3 regions of the Motilimonas sp. 1_MG-2023 genome follow, and region 3 is predicted to be linked to each of the others. Evidence: predicted binding sites of a transcription regulator. Region 3 holds the regulator's gene; each other region holds the start of a gene.
The links. The regulator FliA, encoded in region 3, starts transcription of late flagellar genes. The targets are predictions, from matches to a motif close to CTAAAGNTNNNNNNNNNNNNGCCGATA.
Positions count from the first base shown of each region.

Region 1: Q4519_RS15985 (VC2046/SO_2500 family protein) is a predicted target of FliA. The motif match lies at 5,023-5,049, and genes of this name have one in related genera.
Region 2: pomA (flagellar motor protein PomA) is a predicted target of FliA. The motif match lies at 3,169-3,195, and genes of this name have one in related genera.

Region 1 covers NZ_JAUOPX010000034.1:5,922-13,835, forward strand. The annotation lists gene Q4519_RS15965 (DMT family transporter) at 52-945, opposite strand; gene Q4519_RS15970 (ion channel) at 1,037-2,044, opposite strand; gene Q4519_RS15975 (glutathione S-transferase family protein) at 2,232-3,194, shown strand; gene Q4519_RS15980 (response regulator) at 3,261-4,916, opposite strand; gene Q4519_RS15985 (VC2046/SO_2500 family protein) at 5,082-5,621, shown strand; gene purU (formyltetrahydrofolate deformylase) at 5,661-6,497, opposite strand; gene Q4519_RS15995 (YchJ family protein) at 6,530-7,003, opposite strand; gene Q4519_RS16000 (leucyl aminopeptidase) at 7,185-7,914, opposite strand, start outside.
Region 2 covers NZ_JAUOPX010000011.1:79,726-87,639, reverse strand. The annotation lists gene thiI (tRNA uracil 4-sulfurtransferase ThiI) at 1-1,247, opposite strand, end outside; gene Q4519_RS08060 (flagellar motor protein MotB) at 1,363-2,271, opposite strand; gene pomA (flagellar motor protein PomA) at 2,283-3,044, opposite strand; gene xseB (exodeoxyribonuclease VII small subunit) at 3,260-3,499, shown strand; gene ispA ((2E,6E)-farnesyl diphosphate synthase) at 3,503-4,393, shown strand; gene dxs (1-deoxy-D-xylulose-5-phosphate synthase) at 4,400-6,283, shown strand; gene Q4519_RS08035 (ABC transporter substrate-binding protein) at 6,331-7,914, opposite strand, start outside.
Region 3 covers NZ_JAUOPX010000006.1:75,283-83,196, reverse strand. The annotation lists gene Q4519_RS04800 (chemotaxis protein CheA) at 1-749, opposite strand, end outside; gene Q4519_RS04795 (protein phosphatase CheZ) at 759-1,511, opposite strand; gene cheY (chemotaxis response regulator CheY) at 1,521-1,904, opposite strand; gene Q4519_RS04785 (RNA polymerase sigma factor FliA) at 2,008-2,724, opposite strand; gene Q4519_RS04780 (MinD/ParA family protein) at 2,717-3,589, opposite strand; gene flhF (flagellar biosynthesis protein FlhF) at 3,594-5,012, opposite strand; gene flhA (flagellar biosynthesis protein FlhA) at 5,031-7,133, opposite strand; gene flhB (flagellar biosynthesis protein FlhB) at 7,252-7,914, opposite strand, start outside.

The sequences.
Region 1 (7,914 bases), on a different contig from region 3:
TCAAGTTGATTGGGTATATACCCAAGTATCTCTGGGCTGATTGGGCATATGTTAGCTTTGGCCAATTGGTTTCTCTGCCGTAGGGGCCGTTTTTTTATGCTGCTGACTAATGTAAACGCCGATAAAGATACAGGCAATGGCCAGCCCTTGTAATAGTGAAATAGTTTCACCCAGTAATAAAACGGCGAGTAGTAACGCAAAAACAGGGATCAGGTTTGAAAATGCCGCCACTTTTAAAACGCTCACTTTGGCGATGGCGTAATTATAGAGTCCGTAAGCACCAATCGTAACAAAAGCCCCAAGATAAACAATGCAGAACAAACTCATTAAGTCTTGCTCTGCAGGGAACGGGATAACAAACGCTTGGGGAGCAAAAAATAAGCTGCCACTGATCCCTTGTAAGGCAATCAAGCTAAGCGGCGAGTAACGCGTGGATAGTTTTTTCACACACAGGGTATAAACCGCGGCAAAAAACATGGCACCCATTTCCAGCGCGTTACCCAAAAGTGGGTTTGGTGCGTGCTCGGAGGTATTTGATACCACAGACAGTAAAATACTGCCGCCAATGCAAAATAAAAAGCCCACCGCAATGGCACTTGAGCATCGCTCTTTTAGGAAAAACCATGCCAAAACTGCGACAAAAATGGGTAGGCAAGACACTAATACGCCCGCTTGCGCGGCAGAAGTATAAAGTAACGCTTGGCCTTCAAACCAAAAAAATAAGCAAGGCTCAGCTGCGCTCATTAACAGTAGTAGTTTCCAGTCGCCTGACTGATAGTTAAATTGACGTACCCAGCGCCATAAGCAAGCGCAGCAAATCAAAGTAATAGACATGCGTAAAAACATGACCCATTCAGGGGGATAAAACTGAATGGCATGTTTGAGTGCGATGTATGAGCTGCCCCAAATGATCATGGCAATGGTTAGGCTGAGGTTAGCAGGCATGGCAATTAGTCCGTTAATATACTGCAGGTGATTAAATTAGCAGCTAATTTACCTGTAATAGTCGGGCTTATCCAGCATAAATGAAAAGACTTTAACGAGTCATTTTTTTTACAAATACCACCACGAATAAGGCAATAGTAAAGCTACCAGTGAAGGCTTCTATTGCCGCCATGCCGCGTGATAGGCCTATCGGGGTAAAGTCACCATAGCCTAGGGTGGTAAAGGTGACTACGCTGTAATAGAGACATTCGAGCAACGAGATAAAATTTTCCATTATGCTGTGATTAACATTGAAGGAAACAATTTCACCAGCAAAGCTAATACCAAAAATAAAGTAAAAAATAGCACTGACAATAATCAGTAAAATCGAAAACAACACCACGCGCAGTGGGTCTTCACCATAACCGCAGAATAAATCGACTGTTTTAGAAAATAACCGTGCAAATGACCATTTTGGCATTTGATAACGCCGCATTTTTAGCTCTTGCTGTAAGAAGGGGCCTGCGAGTGTAAATAATCCTTGTTGTTCACTGGCTTTACGTAAATCACGATAAATTTCTTCTGCCTGCTCGTAGTTATCCCAAGCGGAGTTCAGATCATTTTCTTTTAAGGCTTGTTCGGCGCGTTGTTCTTGCAGTAGTTTTTTACCAATTTTTACATTATCTATTTTCGCTTTAATCAGCTTAACGCCAAGTAAATTGCATTCCTCTAAGTGTACGCAATGAATATTCGCTCCTGTTAAATCGGCCTTCATTAGGCTGCCTTTGCAAATCGAGGCGTTAAATAAGTGGGCGCCGCGCAGGTTGGCACGGTAGAAGTCACAGGCGGTTAAATCATAACCGGTTTTAGAATGACGCTTTACTAGATTGACGCCCTCTAAATTAGCGTGTTGTAGCGCTAAGCCGTGAAGCATTCCGCCTTGAGCGGCATATTGTTCTAAGCGGCTGGCTATATCCTCACCTGACTTATCGGTATTGGGATCGTGCCAAAAACACAGTCCTGACGAGCCTGCTGCTGCTTCACATTGCGCACCTAAGTGATCAACATACTGGCAATGATGTTGGCATTCACTTAATGGTTCTTTAATGCGTTCAGACATAACCCTTTCCCTACTAATGCCTTAGCTGAGTATAGGCGAAAGAATCTGGCTTGCTACAGGAGATAGGGAGAGGGCAAAGTGATAATGTTGGTAAAAAGTTCTAATTAATTGAATGGTTTTGGCGAATTATCTAGCTTGTTATCGAATTTTTATTAATTACACTTAATAAATTAACAAGGGAGGAATGATGGGATTATTAGTAAAGGGTCAGTGGCAAGACCAGTGGTATGATACCGAAAAAAGCCAAGGTGAATTCAAGCGAGAGCAAAGTCAGTTTCGCTTTCAAATCACACCCGATAGTGAAGCCGGCTTTTTCGCGGAGTCTGGGCGCTATCATCTATATGTTTCCTTAGCTTGTCCTTGGGCGCACCGCGCCTTGATCTTTCGTCAGCTAAAAGGTTTAACCGAACATATTAGTGTTTCTGTGGTCAGTCCTGATATGCTTGAAAACGGCTGGGAGTTTGATCAACAAGCTGGGCTGGTGGATGATCTTTATCAAAATGACTATCTCTATCAGGTTTATCAAAAAGCCGATCCGCAATACACTGGGCGCGTGACTGTGCCTATTTTATGGGACAAGCACACCCAGTCTATCGTTAATAATGAATCGGCCGAGATCATTCGTATCCTCAACTCTGCATTTAACGAGCTAACAGGTAATGACCAAGATTACTACCCGTTAGCGTTACGACCAGAAATAGAAGCCATTAATCAAAGAGTATATGAACGAGTAAACAATGGTGTGTATCGATGTGGTTTTGCTACCACTCAACAAGCGTATGAACAAGCCTTTACGGAATTGTTTAATGAGCTTGACCATCTAAATGGCTTACTTGGCAAGCAACGCTATTTGGTTGGTGATACGTTGACTGAAGCAGATTGGCGTTTATTCACGACATTAGTACGGTTTGATGCAGTATATGTGGGTCATTTTAAGTGTAATCATAAGCGCATTGCTGATTACCCTCACTTGCAGGGCTATTTAAAAGAGTTATATCAAATGCAAGGTATCGCTGGCACGGTTAATATGGAACACATCAAGCGCCATTATTATTTTAGTCATACTATGATTAATCCGACTCAGGTTATTCCTGTCGGCCCTCAACTTGACTTTGATTCCCCTCATCTGCGTGACGAGCAAAGTAGTTAGCATTGAGAAGTCGTTAGCCAAAACCATGCAGCAGGCAATCAAAAATATTGCCTGCTGCATGTCGCGCTATTTTTTCCCAGGCATTCGAGCTGCTTGATGAAAATCTGCTTTTAAGGCTAGGAATCGTTCTCTGTGCGCGCCGGATAAAGGCACGCCTTCTAAGGTGCTAATACAGCTTTCACATTCTTCAATGAATTTACGTGCCTGCTTTTTATCCGCTAATAGCAATTTAATACTGGCCTGAAGTTTATTAATTGCAGCACCTGAGTTCATTGGCGCTTTTTTCAAGGCGCGATCAAAATAGCCTCGAGCGGCTTCAAAATCACCATGCTCGTATGCTTGCTTACCCATTTTATTAAGATCTTTGAATGCGGCGAGGGTTTCTTTCATTTCACCTTGAGCCACTTTTTCCAATGTTTTACTGGTGACATCATCAAGCACATCACGTGTGGCTAAGGTATCGGCCATTGCCTCGGCATATTCATATTCACCAATGCCGGCTAAGGCTAGCATAGACTCCGCTAATATAGCGGTCGACGCATCATCATGCTGCTCTAAAATCGGTTCAATGGCGTGTAATAAGGTGCGCTTTGCTTTTAGCATTTCCCCTTTGGCTTCATGCACGCGGGCATGACAAATATGCTCGTACATATCAAAATCAAAGTCTTCTTGGCGGCCTTCTTCATGACGACCTTTGAACAGAGCTGAATGTACATCTTGCAGGATCCGGTTTCTACGGTGAGGATCTTCGGTGTGTTTTGCTGCGTCTAAAATACTGCGTACGTAGTTGGCTAAATGCTCCACAGCGGGGTAAAACGAATTACGCGATAGTTGTAAAATGGCGCCAAAGCTGTCTTTGGCCATGTCAAACTCTTGGGCGTCGGTAGCAAGACGCGCCAGCAGTTTATGCCTATCAATGCTGTGGTAGGCTAACTCTGCCGCCCGAGTGACAATACTCAGAGCCTTCTCTGGATGGCCTTTTGCTTCATAAGCCCGGCCAAGCCATTCATAGGCATCAATGAGTAAGGCATTTGATTTGATGACTTTCTCGAGAGTGGTGATTGACTTGTCGTATTTTCCTTGCAGAAAATATACTTTACCTAAGGTAATACAGGCCCAAGTAAACTCACGCTGTTCAACAATTTTTTCTAGTAAGACTTGCGCCGAGTCGTAGCGCTCGGTGCGGATCAGCATCTCTGCCATTAAGTTACGGCAGTAATTTTTGTACCGGGTATCTTCTTTGAGTTTACGTCGGCAGTAAGCGGCTGTTTTATCGTATTCTTTTTCGCGTAGCGCGGTATAAATATCCACTAAATCGGATTTTTTTCGGTAACAGCGTTGCACCCGAGTATCTAATTGATGGCCCGAAAAAGGCTTCATTAAATAATCATCAGGCTCAAGTTCAAGGGCAGTAAGCACCATTGAACGAGAATTATCGCCCGTCACTATAAATAACATAGCGTCAACACTGACTAGGTTGTGGTTACGTAAGTATTCAAGTAACTGGCGGCCATTTTTACCTGAACCTAGGTTGTAGTCCACTAACAATAAGTCAAAGGAGGTTTCACGGCAGAGTTTTACCGCCGCTTCAGCAGTGTCGGCAAAAGAAACAGAGCCACAGCCTAAGTTAGTGAGCATGGCTTTTAACATGACTTGGAAAGCACGTTGATCGTCAACGATCAGCACTTTCTTGTTGTGGTAACTATAAGCTTTTGGTTCCAATGAGGTTTCCTAGTGTTTATTCAGTACTTTAAGCAATTTAAGCCAGCCACAAAAGTGTAGTCAAAAATGTATCGGGCTTGCATTATAAAGTGAAGATAAATATTTATTCATGTTTTCTTCTATTGTGCCGATATCAATCTTAACCTTGCTAACTTGTGTGATGAGATGATATCAGGACAAATTCGCCAACATTTGCTTACCGATGAACTGCAGTTAGGGCAAAGCCTTAATCAGGCTATTCATCAAGGACAGCGAGCGCAGTTCTCGTTGTTGTTAAGCATGCTTTGTGCTGATGTTCCTGAACTACCTCAATTTGGTTTAGCCGATAAGCCTATGATGAAAAAGCCAGAGGCTGATTTACGGGCTGAATTTGGTTTAGGTCAACCTCTGCCTATTCGTGGGCCTGGTATTTCGGCAGACAGAGCAAAATCGTTCAGTGAGTTAACGGCCCAAGGCCTTAATGCAAGTGTTCGCTTACAACAGTTATTGCAACCTACGCCTTTATGTCAAAATGATCCCACTGGCGGTTTAGGCCAAGAAGTTTTGGATAATGTCAGTCTAAAAACGCGCTTGCAGTGGATGGAAAAAATGAACAAAACGGTTCCCGAGCCCGTTAAATACGACGAGATTAGCATGAATCAGATCATTGAAGGCTTTGACTACGATAAAGAGCTAAAACTACATAAGCTTGATATGGTGGCGTAAATTAAGGCCTGCTTAACAGGCCTTATTGTGTCGAAGCGACTATCTGAATACGACGGTTTTGTTACCGTAAACAAACACTTTTTCATCTAACACCAGCGACAATGCACGCGTTAATACTAATTTTTCAACGTCTTTACCCGCTTTCGCCATGTCTTGTGCACTAAAGCTGTGATCAACGTGGATAACATCTTGGGTAATGATAGGCCCTTCATCTAAATCATTATTAACAAAGTGCGAGGTTGCGCCAATGATTTTAACGCCGCGATCGAACGCTTGCTTATATGGGCTGGCACCGATAAAAGCAGGTAAGAAACTGTGGTGGATGTTAATGATTTTATTCGGGTAATTAGCTACAAATTCCGGCGTTAATATACGCATGTATTTTGCTAGTACCACATAGTTTGGATCATATTGATTAATCAATTCAACAATTTTGGCTTCGTGCTCAGGACGAGACAAACCCTCGTGGCTCACAGTGTGGTAAGGAATATCAAATTTAGTTACTAAGTCTTCCAATGCATCGTAGTTACCAATCACCGCAGCAATTTCAACATCCATGCCACCGTAAGCTTGCTTCATTAAGATATCACCAAGGGCATGTGCTTCTTTGGTTACCATAATAACAATACGTTTACGCCCAGCTTGTACTAAATTGCGATTAGCACCTTTGGGCAGTGCTGAATCAATATCGGCTAAGAACGTCGCATCATTAAAGTGGCCTTCTAATTCGGTACGCATAAAGAAGCGGCCAAAGTCATTATCAACAAACTCATTATTCTTAATGATATTTAGCTGGTGCTTGTAACAAATGTTGGTAATTTGCGCGATTAGGCCTTTTTGATCTTGGCAATCGGTTAACAGTATTTTACGTTCCATCTTAGTGCTCAACTCAAATTATTTTTAATTAATTATTTGCCACAACAGGCTTTAAATTTCTTTTGACTCATACAGGGGCAAGGATCATTGCGCCCCGGTAGTCGTGATTTTTTATTCGGATTAAATGCCCCGTCGGTGTAAACCCATGCGCCTTCAACACGGCTAAACTGCGATATTTCGTGATGATAATGCAGTTCGTTATTGACCATAAACCAAGCGCAAAATTCAACCGAGCCTTGGCTATCATTCGGCCCACCTTGGCTGGCTAAAATTTGCAAGCTGCGCCAATCGGTTTCTTTGCCTGATTGGGCTAAGGTTTCAGGTGTTAGGTCGGCACGATAATCGGGGTGCCAAGTGTTAAATAAATATTCCCCTAATTGCTCAATATAAGCACTAAAACGTGAGCGCATGAGAGCTTCACAAGTGGGGGCCGCGAATTCACCTAAATGTAAAGGTTGGCAGCATTTTTCATAGGGTAAATCATTACCACAGTGGCAGCGCGTCATTTTATTCTCCTTAACGGCGCTATTATGCACAGGTTGGGCAGGATAATGAAGTAACGAGAGGGAAGAAAAAAGGACTAGGTTAGCGCAATAGACCAAGAAGCAGTTAACCGAGCGGCTAACTGCTTTGTTATTTCAGCTAGTTAAGCTATCTTTGCCATATTTTAAGCAATACAGATAGCGCTTACTTTGCTTGCTTTGCAAGTAGGTATTGCGTCAGCATTGGCACCGGGCGGCCCGTTGCACCTTTACTGCCTTGCCATGCTGTACCTGCAATGTCTAAATGTGCCCAAGTGTATTTTTCAGCAAAGGCTTTCAGGAACATGGCGGCAGTAATTGAGCCTCCCGCGCGTGCAATTGAGCCGGTATTACGCAAATCAGCAAATGGAGAGGTAATTTCAGCTGCGTAATCGTCCCATAAAGGCATTGGCCAGCCGCGATCCCATGACTCATTCCCTGCTGCTAATAGTTCGCTGCTTAAGTTATCATCATTGGCATAAACCGCAGTAGGGTGCACCCCTAAGCCAACGATCACTGCGCCAGTTAATGTCGCAATATCTACCACGCTGGCTGGGTTAAAACGCTCTGCATAGGTCAGAGCATCAGCTAATACTAGTCGGCCTTCGGCGTCAGTATTGATAATTTCAATGGTCTTACCACTCATGCTAGTGACCACGTCACCCGGCTTAGAAGCGCGTGCCGAAGGCATGTTCTCAGCTGCAGCAATGATAGCAATGACGTTTAACGCAGGCTTCAGTTCAGATAAGACATGCATGGTACCTAACACGGCAGCGGCCCCGCCCATGTCGTACTTCATTTCTTCCATGCCAGCACCTGGCTTTAGGCTGATACCGCCACTGTCAAAAGTTAACCCTTTACCCACGAGTACGTGTGGGGCTTGATTGGCTTCGCCG
Region 2 (7,914 bases), on a different contig from region 3:
CGGATATCTAACACCACTTCATTTGGCGCAAATTGCGCCGTGGTTTCCACCTCAGTGATCTCAGCATCGGTTTGTTCGCCGATATCGCGAATATCCAGCGTCATGGTGGCTTCCACCACTTTATCAATCAGCGCCATATCAAACTTGGCTTCTTGCTCTTCAATCTTGCTCATTACCGCTTTCACGGTAGGCTTATTGGAGATCACGCCGCAATACTCGGGAATGGTCTCTGAAAACTCTGCCGTACCAATTTGACGCGCCGTGTTGATGATATCTTGCTTATCCATCGCAATCAGGGGGCGTAAAATTAAGGTATCGGTCGATTTATCAATCACCGATAAGTTACGCAACGTTTGACTCGATACTTGGCCCACCGCTTCACCCGTTACCATGGCATCTAGCGCTAAGCGCTCGGCTAATTTAGCGCCGGTGCGCATCATCATACGCTTTAAGATCACACCCATTTGGCCGTCTTCGACCTTTTCAAGGATCTCTGCAACAACTGGCTCAAACGGCACCGCTAAAAACTTCACGCGATGAGATGAACTAAAGCGATCCCATAAGTGATGAGCGACTTGTTTAACGCCAATTTCATGAGCGGCGCCACCTAAGTTGAAGAAGCAGTAATGCACGCGCATACCGCGTTTCATCATGATGTAGCTAGAAACACCTGAGTCAAAACCGCCTGAAATCAGCGACAAGACACCTTCTTGTGAGCCCATAGGGAAACCGCCGAGTCCTTCATGGCGCTGCTTAACAATGAATAAATCTTGATGGTCAATTTCAAGTTGCACTGTGACATCAGGCTTTCTTAATTGCACACCAACTGCGTCAGTGTGTTGGTTTAGACCACCGCCAACATAACGTTCAACTTCTGTTGAACTAAAGTCATGTTTACCGCGACGTTTCACGCGTACACAAAAAGTTTTACCCGCTAGTTTATCCGCAACTAACGGCAGTACTTGTTCGTAAATATCATGTAAATCTTCAAATGGCGATTGCTGCACTTCTAAAAAGAACGCCACCCCCGGCGTGCTCGACAACAGTTCAATCAGCTTGGCGCGATTTTTGTCAGTGTCGTTGACCGTTTTAACGATGATATGATCCCACTCTAAAATGACTTTCACGTCATCGTCATAGCGTCTTAATACATTACGGATGTTGCCCTGTAACATTTTGCAAAAACGCTTACGAACAGACCTGCTCTTCATCAGGATTTCAGGGAAAAACTTAACGACAAATTTCATCGGCTTCACTTAGGGTAAAAATTAGGGTGCGGATTATACCCTGAGAATGTGAGGACTTAAAGTGGTGGTTTTTTGCCCTGCAAGTTTGCCACTTACAGGGCGGGGTAATGGAGACTTATTGCGTGACGTTTATTTCGTCTGACTCTTGTGCTTTACCTTGCATCACTGAAATTTCAACGCGGCGGTTTTTACGACGATTAGATTGATCGGTATTGTCGTAAAGAGGCTTAGTATCGGCATAACCCACCACCATTAAACGCTGTTGATCAAAACCTTTTACCTTGATCATTTCATGGGCAACCGATACCGCGCGCTGTGTTGACAAGTCCCAGTTAGAGCGATAAAGCTCAGACTTGATGGCTTCATCGTCAGTATGTCCAGATACCGTAATTTCGCCAGGGACATCTTTTAAAATTTCCGCTACTCGCGTGATCACAGGACGAAATTTAGGCTGTAAAAAAGCCGATCCAGACGGAAATGCGCCTTTTTCACGAACCCGAATAATCAGTTGCTGCCCGAGGGCTTCAATTTCAATAGCGCCATCTTCAATTTGATCTTTCATCTTTTGTGCTATGGTTTTCGCCAGTTGATTTTGTGCCGCTTGCTGTTGCGCTTCCATTTGGCTTTGAATGGCTTGTGACGCGGTCATGCCACCGTCTTTATCACCTTCATCTTGTTTTTGACCACCGACTTCTGCCGCTTCACCATCTTGAAAGTCTAACTTAGCTTGGGTCATATCAATGGTTTGTTGCATGATGGTTTCAATTGGCGTTGGCTCAGGTCGGCCAGGGCTGAACTCTTGTGCTATTACAGATGTCCCTTTCGGAATATCTTTCACTTCAAGCAAATTTTGCACCCCAAAAGCATACTTCATCGAACCAGCAATTTGCTTGAACTTGAGCACGTCCATTTCAGAAAATGCCAGCAGCAACACAAAGAAACACATAAGCAGTGACATTAAGTCGGCAAAAGTGCCCATCCAAGCGGGTAGTCCCTCAGGAGGACATTTACAAGGTTCTTCCATTATCGCCTCCTCTACTCGGTGGTGCTTACTTCTCGTTTAGATTCTGCCAGATAGTTTTTCAATAAACCTTCAATAACCCGTGGATTCTGGCCATCTTGAATACCTAATACTGCATCCATGATCAACACGCGGTTGAGCTTTTCTTCTTCGGCGCGTAATACTAATTTCTCGCTCATAGGCAAGGCCACCATGTTAGAAAGTATGGCACCATACAGAGTTGTTAGCAGCGCAACAGCCATCGAAGGGCCGATGGATTTTGGATCATCCATGTTAGACAGCATGGCAACCAGACCAATTAAGGTACCTATCATACCCATCGCGGGCGCAACATCACCAATGCTCTTAAAGATACCCGCGCCCATTAAATGCCGTTCGGAAGTGAGGGAAATGTCTTTCTCTAGAGTAGCACGCACTACGTCGGCGTCGTGCCCGTCTACCAGCATATCGATACCTTTTTGCATAAAAGCATTGGATATTTCTGCTTCTTCTAATGCTAAAAAACCACCTTTACGCGCGGCATCTGCCATTTCTACTGATTTGGTGATCAAATCTTCTGGCTTTTCTAGCTTGAACATAAAGGCTTTCATGCCTATCTTAGCCGCGCCTAAAAATTGTCCTAAATTGTACTTCATCAATACCACAAACATTGAGCCAACAAATACAATTAAAATAGAGGGAACGTCAATAAAGGTTGAGAGCTCACCGCCCATCAACATCGCCATGACAACAAACACAAATGCACCTATGATGCCGATCAGAGTTGCTAAATCCACGCTTTATACCCTCAATTTTTAAAGCAAAACAAAATGCCGTTTCGACTTGAGCCTGTTTATCTCATTTTCGTATATCAGCCAATTAACAGCAAGTTAAAGAAACTGGCAATTGTAACTTATATGGTATCGGCAACATTTGTTAAATATTTATAGTCAGCTTATTTGACCCATCACAGTCTCACAGGTAATCTTGGCGCGAATTGGGAGAATAGACAATGGCCGCAAAAAAACCTGAAAACATGAGCTTTGAAGAGTCACTGGGTGAACTGGAGCTGATAGTAAAGAAATTAGAATTAGGTGAACTCGCACTCGAAGATGCATTAAAACAATTTGAACGCGGCATAACTTTGGCGCGTATAAGTTCAACTAAGCTACAGTCAGCCGAGCAGCAAGTGCAGATATTACTTGATCAAGACGGTGAGCAAACACTTGCTCCCTTTCAGGAAGATGCCTAATTCATGAACCTGCTCGAACAATATAATTCAAGCTATAGAGCCCGTGTTGACACAAGCTTAGCCCGAGCCCTTGAGCAACGTGAAGTGCTTAGTGAAACACTTCAGCAAGCGATGGTCTACGGCACCATGCAGGGTGGCAAACGCATTCGGCCTTTTTTGGTTTATGCCACGGGTAACATTTTTAATATCGCCCCCGAAAAGCTCGACAAACTCGCCGCAGCCATTGAATGTATCCATGCCTACTCTCTTATTCATGACGATTTACCTGCCATGGATGACGATGAGTTACGCCGCGGCCAACCCACGTGCCATATCGCGTTTGATGAAGCCACCGCTATTTTAGCCGGAGATGCCCTGCAAACCTTAGCATTTGAATTAATTGCCGAAGTCGATGAGAACTTTACTCCCGCGCAGCAATTAGCGATGGTGAGAGTACTGGCTAACGCCTCTGGCTTAAGTGGTATGTGTGGAGGTCAAGCCCTTGATCTGGAAGCAGAAAACAAGAAAATTGACTTAGCGGCATTAGAGCGTATACACAGCGGTAAAACAGGTGCATTAATTCGCGCGGCGGTCACGTTAGGCGCGCTGAGTTACGCCGATGTCACACAACAAGAGCTAGCTTTATTAGACCAATTTGCTCAAGCCATCGGTCTAGCGTTTCAAGTACAAGATGACATTTTAGACATTACCAGTGACACCCAAACATTAGGCAAGCCACAAGGCTCAGATCAAGCTCTGAACAAATCTACCTACCCAGCTTTGCTTGGGTTAGCCGGCGCAAAAGAAAAAGCCCAAGCTCTTTACCAAGAGTCGCTACAAGCCTTGGCCAAGTTAGATTACAATACCGAATTACTAGAGCTGTTCGCGCATTACATTATTGAACGAAATAAATAAGCATTTATGAGCCTGGATTTGAAACATTACCCAACATTGGCCATGGCCAATTACCCAGAAGACTTACGCTTATTGCACAAAGATAAGTTAGTTGATCTGTGCGATGAATTACGCCAATTTTTACTGAGCTCAATCAGTAAAAGCAGTGGCCACTTTGCGTCTGGTTTAGGGGTGGTTGAACTGACTGTCGCCTTGCATTACGTTTACAACACGCCATTTGACCACCTAATTTGGGATGTAGGCCATCAAGCCTACCCCCATAAAATACTAACGGGTCGTCGCGATAAGCTACATACCATTCGTCAGTATAAAGGCTTGCATCCTTTCCCTTGGCGTGAAGAAAGTGAATATGACGTATTAAGTGTCGGTCACTCTTCCACCTCAATTGGCGCAGCAACAGGCCTTGCCATTGCTGCCGAAAAAGAAGGCAAAGGTCGCCGCGTTGTCTCTGTGATTGGTGATGGCGCGCTCACTGCGGGAATGGCATTTGAGGCATTAAATCATGCCGGTGCACTGCACAACGATATGCTAGTAATCTTAAATGATAACGAGATGTCCATTTCTGAAAACGTGGGCGCATTAAACAATCATCTCGCACAGCTATTATCAGGTGAGCTTTACACCAGCATTCGCGAAGGTGGTAAAAAAGTACTTTCAGGCCTGCCTCCAATAAAAGAATTAGCAAGACGCGCTGAAGAGCACCTTAAAGGCATGGTGGTGCCGGGCACCTTATTTGAAGAATTTGGCTTTAATTACATTGGTCCGATTGATGGTCACGATGTGAATGGCTTAGTGGAAACCCTGCGTAATATGCGCAATTTAAAAGGGCCACAATTTCTTCATATCATGACTAAAAAAGGCAAAGGTTACGCCCCAGCGGAACAAGATCCTATTGGTTACCATGCGGTGCCTAAGTTTGACCTTAGCCAAAGCCAATTACCAAAAAGCAAAGGAGCCCTCCCGACCTTTTCGCATATTTTTGGTGATTGGCTATGTGACATGGCAGCCCAAGATGACAAATTAATGGGAATTACCCCAGCGATGCGTGAAGGCTCAGGCATGGTCGCGTTTTCTAAACGTTTTCCAGAGCAATATTTTGATGTCGCCATTGCCGAACAACATGCGACAACCCTAGCGGCTGGCCTCGCTATTGCAGGCTTAAAACCGGTGGTCGCTATTTACTCCAGCTTCTTGCAACGCGCTTACGATCAAGTGATCCACGATGTTGCTATCCAAAACTTGCCAGTGCTGTTTGCTGTCGATCGCGCCGGCATCGTTGGCGCCGATGGCCCCACTCACCAAGGCGCGTTTGACATCAGCTTTATTCAAACCATTCCCAATATGGTAGTGATGACGCCAAGTGACGAGAATGAATGCCGCCAAATGCTTTACACCGGTTATCAACTAAACCAACCGGCAATGGTTCGTTACCCGAGAGGCAGTGGCTCTGGCGTGACAGCAACGTTAGAAATGAAGGCCCTAGCCCTAGGCAAAGGGGTGGTGAAACGCCAAGGTAAAAAAGTCGCAATATTATGTTTTGGTACTTTACTCAATTCAGCCATTAGTGTGGCGGAAGAGCTTGATGCCACATTAGTGGATATGCGTTTTGTTAAGCCCCTTGATAAAGAGCTAATCACTGAATTAGCTGCGCAGCATGACTACCTTGTCACCTTAGAAGAAAATGCAATTTTAGGCGGATCTGGCAGTGCAGTGCTTACTTTCTTGGCACAACAGCAAATTCTTAAGCCTGTACTTAACTTAGGGATTCCTGATTATTTTGTTGAGCAAGGCACTCAAGCGCAAATTTATCAGCAACTAGGCCTAGATAGCGCAGGGATATTAGCGCGTATTTTAAATTTCGTTAATGGCAAATCACACACTTTAGTTTAGCCTTATTTGCTCTGCCATAGATTAGCCCATTGAAATCAATGGGCTTTTTATTGTCTTCTCGATCGCAGTAAAGGCAAAGAAGGTGGGTTTTCAAACTCATCCACTTGTATATCGCCGAGATACGGCGTGTTATCAGGATTAACCACATCCTTTAAGCGAATATTTTTCTTTGCTGCCCAACCTAGCCTTTCCCAATGTAACGGCACAAATGCGGCATCTTCATAAAGCATGAGTTCAACTTCACGCAATAGCTGTCCCCTTAGCATAGGATCAATTTCACGGTTGGCCTTTATTACATACTCATCTACTTTAGGATTTGAATAATGGCCACAGTTGTATTGCCCCCGCCCCGTATCAATGTTTCGAGTCATGGTTAGGTATTCACTGAAGTTGGCGCTATCTCTGGTATCGGACTGCCAACCTATCATTAAAATATCGGCATTACAGCGATCAAACTCCGGCCAATACTCATTAATGGGGAAAGTGTTTAGGGTTACCTTAATATTAATTTTTTGCAGCATTGCCACCACAGCCTGCGCGACTTTTACATCATTTATATAGCGCCCTTGCGGTGCAATCATGGCGAGATTTAGACCTTTTTCATAACCAGCTTGTTTCATCAACTGACGTGCTTTGGCTAAGTCATAACGTACACTGAGATAAGGGTTATGGCCTACATAGCCAGGTGGGCTTTGCTGGGAAGCGGATGTGGCGAAACCTTGCATCAGCTGTTCGGCGATACCTTGGTTGTTAATGGCATAAATAATGGCTTGACGGACGCGCCGATCTTTTAACGCTGCATTTTGCGATTGATTCAACTGTAAAGAAATTAAGGTCGTTCCAGGCCAAGTTAACGCGGTAAACCTAGGTTGCTCTAATAGACTGATATACTCCTTTGGTGCTACAGGGCTAATCATGTCAACATCACCCGAAAGTAAGGCTGCAAGTCGCGTAGCCGGCTCTCTAATCGGGATCAAGGTTAACTTAGTTATGTTCCCTAATGATTCATGGTCCCAATAATCCTGAAACCGGACTAATCTAAGTTGCATCCCTTTTTCTCGCAGCGCTACTTGGTAAGGTCCTGTTCCCGATACATGAGTGGCAGCGAAGGTATTTCCTTGTTTCACAATTCGGCTCTTATCAAAGCCATTTTCATCAACACCGGTATAAAAATCGGAATCAAGCACAAACAAATAACTGGCAAGTTGATTAACTAAGGGATAGGGCGTTTTTGTGATCAAATCAAAAGTGAGTCCATCAATAATTTTAATATGATCGACTCGCTCAAATAATCCTTTGTAATCAGCACTGCTTTTTAAACGCACTAAGGTCCACTTCACATCGTGGCTAGTAAGTGGGTTACCTGAATGAAACTTAACGTTAGACCTTAATGTAAAGCGCACAGTTAAGGGATCAATTCGCCGCCATTTCTCTGCCAAACGAGGCACATACTGCAGTTTTTGATTACGCCGAATGAGCGGATCAAAGACTAAATGAGAAAACTGAACGATATCTTCAGATAAGCTTTCGTGAATATCTAATGAAACAGGATCATGACTCACGCCAAACGTGATTTCTGCATCGTAGGCAAACACCGAATAACTGAGCATTAAGCTTATCAATCCAATAAT
Region 3 (7,914 bases):
TGCCCTGCACCATGCAATTCATCGAGTAAACGCTCAAATTCATCATCGTCAATAACACTATCATCTGCTGGCGGAGGAGCCGCAGCAATTTTGTGCTGTCCCTTCCCGTGTAGCTCGTCCAACAAGGATTCAAATTCATCATCAGTGATGTCTCCCGAGCTAACACTTGGCGAAGCTGTAGCTTTCGATGGACTTGAATTACCATGTAGCTCATCAAGTAATCGTTCAAACTCATCTTCGGTAATTTCATCAATGCCAGCACCATCAGTTGCAGAACTTTCCTGTGTCATTTCAGGCTCAGGTGCAGCTATCGGTTCGGGGGTAATAGGAGGCTCAGGGGAGGCCACGGGCTCAGCTCCAGCGGGCTGACTCAGTTTATGCAGGGCATCTAGGATAGCTTGTGGCGCAGGCGTTAAAGGCTCTCGGGCCTGCACTTGCGCAAACATTTCATTAATGCAGTCCAAGGCTTCAAGGATAGTATCCATTAACTCAGAACTAACAGGACGGCCACCATTACGTAATGTGTCAAACACATTTTCCGCACCATGACAACAATCTACTAATTCAGTAAGAGAGAGGAAGCCGGCTCCTCCTTTAACGGTATGGAAACCTCGAAAGATGGCATTCAGTAAATTGGTATCATCCGGCTGTTTTTCCAAGTCAACCAATTGCTCAGAAAGCAGCTCGAGTATCTCGGCAGCTTCTACCAAAAAGTCTTGTAAAATGTCTTCATCGACCTCAAAGCCCATGCGCTACTCCTAGAATCCTAAACTTGATAACAAGTCATCAACATCATCTTGACCCGAAACGACATCATCTCTCGACTCGGCATTCATTATCGGGCCTTCAGCTTCAATCCCTGATATTCGAGGTGCATCGGTACTACTTTGTTTTGGTTTTTGTTCAAACTCACCAAACATAGTCAGCATTTCTACCAATTTCACTTCCACTTCCTGAACTAAAGTGATTACGCGCCGGATCATCTGACCCGTTAAATCTTGAAAATCTTGAGCCATTAAAATTTCAGTCAATAAGTGTTTTAACTTATCGGCGTCCTGCTCTGAATCCTTAAGGATCTTGTCTAACTTGTGACAAAGTTCCTTAAATTGAACCAGTTCGATTTCTCGATTCATCAAGCTGTTCCAACCTGGCAAAACTTGTTGGATGTTCTCATTGAGTCGATCGGCTAAGGGCAAGCTTTCATCCACAGCATCCATGGTTCGGTTCGCCGCTTTATCCGTCATTTCTATCACGTAAGTCAGTCTATCTTTCGCATCCGGTATTTCACTATTTGCTAATTCAGATAAGCGATTATCGTTTTGAAAATCAATTAGCGAGTCATGCAATTGACGCGTCAGTAAACCAACTTGCTCAAACAGTTCGTTCTTAGAGGGATCTGACAGCACACCAGAAATCAAAGAATTCGCCTGTGCAACTTCGCCAAGCTTAAGTAGTTCAACCAAATGCTGTGCTTGCTCAAGCGAAAGCAGTGCTTCGTTGGTGCTTGTCATCACGCCCCCTTACTGAAGTCGTTCGAAAATTTTATCAAGCTTTTCTTTCAACGTTGCGGCAGTAAATGGCTTAACAATATAACCATTCACACCTGCTTGTGCCGCTTCAATAATTTGTTCACGCTTGGCTTCAGCCGTTACCATCAGCACTGGCAGATGGCGAAGGCTTTCGTCTTTACGTACCTCTTTTAACAAGTCAATACCTTGCATTCCTGGCATGTTCCAGTCGGTAACAAGAAATTCAAAATCGCCATTCTTCAGCATAGGTAACGCTGTGCTACCATCATCCGCTTCATGGGTATTGTTGAATCCAAGATCACGCAATAGGTTTTTAATTATTCTTCGCATTGTTGAAAAATCATCAACAATTAGAATCTTCATGTTTTTATCCAACTTATTCTCCTCAAATGGCAGTTGGTTGTACTCAACTCTATGTGCTGAAGTGTTCTGTAACATACTACAAATCAGTATAGTTACTTAATATCATATCAACAGGCTAAGTTTGCCAATCAAGCATTCGCCCTTTTAAGCGGTGAATAGCTTGGCTGTGTATTTGGCTAACTCTCGACTCACTGACACTTAACACTTCACCAATTTCACGTAAATTTAGCTCTTCATCATAATATAAAGATAATACAAGGGCTTCGCGTTCGGGTAAGGATTTTATACAAGATGCGAGGTCATACTGAAATTTTTCTTCAAAAACCCCTTCAAATGGCGAATTTTCATCCAGCTCACTCGATGGCAAGGAATCTTGGCCTACGGCCAAGTCTTCGATACCGATTAGTTTACCACTGTTTACATCTCTGAGCATGGCATGGTAATCGTCAACACTCACTTGTAACTTGTTAGCGATATCACTGTCTTTGGCATCAGAGCCCAACTCTTTCTCTACGCTGTCGATAGCTTGTGCAATGAGACGGCTGTTCTTATGCACGCTTCTCGGCACCCAATCACCACGACGCATTTCATCAAGCATGGCACCTCTGATGCGAATGCCGGCAAAGGTTTCAAAGCTTGCTCCCTTGCTCGCGTCAAAATTCCGACTGGCTTCAAGCAAACCAATCAGACCCGCTTGAGTTAAATCTTCGACCAACACACTCGCAGGTAACCTCGCCATTAAGTGATGTGCAATCCGTTGCACTAAGGTTCCATAGCGTTCAACCAGTTCATTCGGCTGAACTTGACTGGTGTAAGCATGGACTTTATTCACTAATTTTCTCTCTTTTGTCTGCTGTGTTATCAAGCAGTTTTTCGATAAAAAACTCTAAGTGGCCACCAGGCTGATTGGGTACTGGCCAAGTGATCGCTTTGCTGGATAAGGCTCTAAATGCCAATGATGAAGGAGATTTAGGAAAAGACTCAACGACTAATTTTTGCTTGCGTACTGATTGACGAACATTGTTATCAAATGGAATACAAGCGACAAGCTCTAAGGCCGTGTCTAAAAAGCGATCAGTCACACGCGTTAACTTAGAAAATAATTCTTGCCCTTCGCGTAAGCTGCGAACCATATTAGCGACAATCTTAAAGTGAAACACGCCATATTGCGTATTTAACAACTTAATTAACGCATAAGCATCGGTAATTGACGTAGGTTCATCACAGACCACCACCACGATATCTTGGGCTGCTCGAGCAAAGCTGAGCACCATATCTGATATGCCCGCAGCAGTATCGACTAACAGCACATCAATAGGTGTTTGCAACTCACTAAACGCTCGAATAAGGCCAACGTGCTCAGCTGGCGTTAATTCCACCATGGATTTTGTGCCAGACGTAGCAGGTATTATTTTCATCCCTTGAGGCGCATCAATGATCACTTCATCTAAGGTGCATTCACCCGATAAAACATGGGATAGATTTTTAGTCACACGAAGGCCGAGTAGTACATCCACATTTGCCAACCCTAAGTCAGCATCTAGCACTAACACGCGTTTGCCTTGTGCTGCGAGAGAAGCGGCCAAGTTCAAGGTAACGTTAGTTTTACCCACGCCCCCCTTACCGCCTGTCACGGTAATCACTTTAACTTTGTTATTTTTCATCATTCGCAGCCCACTCGCCTGATCATTTAACATCGATTTATTCATAATACTCCGAAGTGTGGCAGTCATCTGCTTCGCTATACCACTGATGTTGGTCTTTCGCCATTTCCTGCTCCATTAAACTTAACGCGCTGGACACCATATATTTGGCGCTGGCTATTTTGATATCTTCAGGCACCCTTTGACCATTGGTAATATATGAAATAGGTAAAGCATGCTTAATTGTAACACTTAGTATTTCACCTAGACTCAAACTTTCATCTAGTTTCGTGAGAATACAACCAGATAAGGGTATTCTTCGAAAATGTTCGATGGCTTCTTGTACAACTCGACGCTGAGAAGTGGCGGGGATCACCAAAAAGCTGCGAATACGCACTCGCGAGTTTTTCATCAAGGTTTCCAGCTGCTCAGATAAACGAACATCTCTCTGTCCCATTCCGGCTGTATCAATCAGCACTAATCGCTTAGTTCGCATTTGATATAAAATATCAGATAGCTCATCGGCATCCTTGGCGACGCGAACCGAACAACCTAAAATTTTACCGTATGTCGCTAGCTGTTCATGGGCGCCAATACGATACGTGTCGGTGGTAATCAAACCGACTTGGTCAGCCCCATGTTCCATGGCAAAACGCGCTGCTAGTTTAGCAATGGTGGTGGTTTTACCTACCCCTGTTGGCCCTAACAGGGCCACTGCGCCGCCCAATTTAAGAATTTCGTTTTCACCTATGGTCACTTGATCTTCAAGTAATTGAGATAAGTATTGTTTCGCTTCTGCAGGTGAACAACTTTCAGGAATACAACTGGCTAGTTGATCCGAAATGTCATCGGAAAAACCACATTTATTCAACCATTTAATTAGCATTGCTCGAACTGGCTCTTTGCGCTCTAGCTCTTGCCACATCAACCCTGAGACTTGGTGCTCTAACAATTTACGCAGCGAAGCCATTTCTTCGCGCATGGAATCTAAGATCTTATCATCCTTGCTATTATTACTTGGCGCAGACTTCACTGGTCGCGCTGGCGCAGGACGCGGTTTTGGTTGTTCCCACTCATTTTGTTCCATCAAAGTGGCGGGTTTCGCACTCGGCCTTGCCGGTTTAGCCATCGGACTGCCTTGTTTTTTAAGCAGTGCTGACAGTGAATCAGCAAGGTTTTGCCCAGAGCGTGCATTAATTGTTTTAGCTTGCTCCATGGCGGCATTGCTCACTTGAGTTGAGTTAGCGCGTGGGCGATTGGACAAAACAACACTGTCTTCCTTCAAATCACGATTTTCTTTTACATCGCGAGATTGCGCTTTTGATTCTGTGGCCGCTTGATAATCTACTGCCGCAACAATCTCAATACCACCGGTGACTTTTTTGTTGGACATGATCACTGCGTCTGGCCCTAAAATGTCCTTCACTTCAGCCAGTGCTGCGCGCATATCTTTGGCAAAAAAACGTTTAATTTTCATACTGCAGTCTCCTGTCGATTACTGCCCGACAGAGTTAACGATTCTAATCTGCTTATCTTCAGGAACTTCTTGATATGACAGAACTTGTAATCCAGGGATTGTGTTTTTAACAAATTTAGCAAGGGTAGTACGTAATACGCCTGACGTTAGCAAAACAGCGGGCTGACCTGCAAGCTCTTGCTGTTGAGACGCTTCAAATAATGCGCGTTGGATCCGCTCTGCTAGCCCAGGCTCTATACCTGCACCATCACTCCCGCCAGCCTGAATAGAATTATGCAAAATCTGCTCCAACTCTGGTGATAAGGTAATAACTGGAATTTCCGGCTCTGCACCGACAATATTTTGACTGATCATGCGTTTTAACGCGATCCGACAAGCCGCCGTCAACACTTCTGAATCTTGGCTTTTCACGCCGTAATCAGACAAGGTTTGCACTATCGTCCGAATATCACGGATTGGCACGCCTTCATTGAGTAGCCCTTGCAACACTTTTACAATCACCCCTAGTGGTAAAATGTCAGGTACTAGCCCTTCTACAAGTTTAGGATGACTTTTTGCTAATAGGTCTAATAAATTCTGTACTTCTTCATGCCCTAGTAATTGCGCAGCATGATTAGTTAATATTTGACTCAAATGTGTGGCTACAACGGTTGCTGCATCAACAACTGTATAGCCCATGGCTTGAGCATGCTCACGCTGACTCGGTGAGATCCAAAGTGCATCAAGTTGAAATGCTGGTTCGATGGTTGGTACGCCATCCACCGTACCAAATACCTGACCGGGGTTTATCGCCATTTCTTTGTCATGTAGCACTTCAGCCTGACCGCTGGTCACCCCCATGAGGGAGATACTGTAATAACTTGGCGGGAGATCTAAATTATCACGAATATGGACAGGGGGGACCAAAAAGCCTAGCTCTTGCGATAATTTTTTACGTACCCCTTTAATTCGCTCTAATAGCTCACCACCTTGGCTTTTATCCACTAATGGAATCAATCGATAGCCAACTTCCAAGCCGATCGTATCCACAGGTTGCACATCATCCCATCCCAATTCTTTCGTTTTATTGGCCGGATGACTACCCGCTACATTTTTCTCACTGGCAACCAAGGCCTGAGCAGCTTGCTCTTTTTGTTTTTTCATTAACCAATATGTTCCGCCCGCAGCACCGAATCCCAAAGACAAAAATGCAAAGTGCGGCATGCCTGGCACTAACCCCATCACAATTAAGATACCTGCGGTGATCATTAAAGCTTTAGGGTTACTGAACATCTGGCCCATCACCTGTTCACCCATGTCTTCAGAGCGATTTTCACGGGTGACTGTGATTGCAGCAGCAATAGAAAGTAATAAGGAAGGGATTTGAGCAACAAGACCATCACCAATAGTTAGCAAAGTGTAGATCTCGGCCGCATCGCTAAAGCTAAGGCCATGTTGCGCCATACCGATAATAAAGCCGCCAATGATGTTGATGAATAAGATCAGGATACCGGCAATTGCATCCCCTTTTACAAACTTACTGGCACCATCCATCGAACCATAGAAATCAGCTTCACGCGTCACTTCTTCGCGCCTGACTCGAGCTTGCTCTTGGTCGATCATCCCAGCGTTCAAATCAGCATCAATTGCCATTTGTTTACCGGGCATGGCATCGAGGGTAAAGCGGGCACTTACTTCCGAAATACGACCAGCACCTTTGGTCACCACGACAAAGTTGATAATCATTAGAATTAAGAAGACGATTAAACCAACAGCATAGTTGCCACCGATGACCACCGAGCCAAAAGCCGCGATCACATTACCTGCAGCATCACCGCCCTGATGCCCTTCAAGTAACACCACTCGCGTCGAGGCTACATTTAATGCCAAACGCAATAACGTCGCAATCAGTAACACAGCCGGAAACGAGGCAAAATCTAATGGCCGCTTTGTATAAATAGACACTAAAAGGACAATGAGCGCTAAAGCAATATTAAAAGAGAATAGAATATCTAATAGAAACGCTGGCATAGGTAGGATAACCATGCCTAAGGTTGCAAGAACCATTACCGGCGCACCGACGCCTTTTAGCAGTTTATCCCTGTGCTGCCAGTAGCCAGCCAAGTTTGACTTTAAATTCATTCATATAATTCGACAAAAAAATGACGTTTTAACACTATGCAATAAATACGCCTAATGCAATAAGCTGAGGCAGAAGTTAGGCAATTTAAAGCATAAAAGTTCGCTTTAGTTCAAATTTCTAGTATTTAAACCCTTGTGGCATATCAAACTCTTTGGGTAAAGGTGTTGGCCTCTTACCGCGTCCTTTGCGAAACTGTTCAAGTTGAAAGATATAAGCAAGGATTTGCGCCACTGCAACAAACAGTTCATGGGGAATTTCGCGATCAAGCTCGGTAGTATGATAAATAGCCCGGCATAGTTGTGGTGAGCTCATTACTGGCACTTCATACTCTCGCGCAATTTCTCGAATTTTAAGGGCAATTTGATCCACCCCTTTCGCGACGACCATGGGGGCTCCCCCTTTACTTGGGTCGTATTTTATGGCCACAGAGTAATGAGTCGGGTTTGTTACAATAACATCTGCATCAGGTACTTCTCCCATCATGCGTCGCTGCGCCGCTTCCATTTGTAAGCGCCGAATTCGCCCTTTTACTTCCGGCTTACCATCTTGGTCTTTATGCTCATCTTTCACTTCCTGCTTGGTCATTTTTAATTGCTCTTTTTGATGCCAAATTTGATAAGGCACATCCACCACAACAATCACCAATAAACTCATACATAAAATAAGAAACATCCAAAGCAGCATGTCCAATGCCGCTTCTGCGCTGGAAGGAAATGGAGTTGAACTGAGCACCAATATATCAGCAAAACTAAAATGCAATATCCCCCATACACCACATCC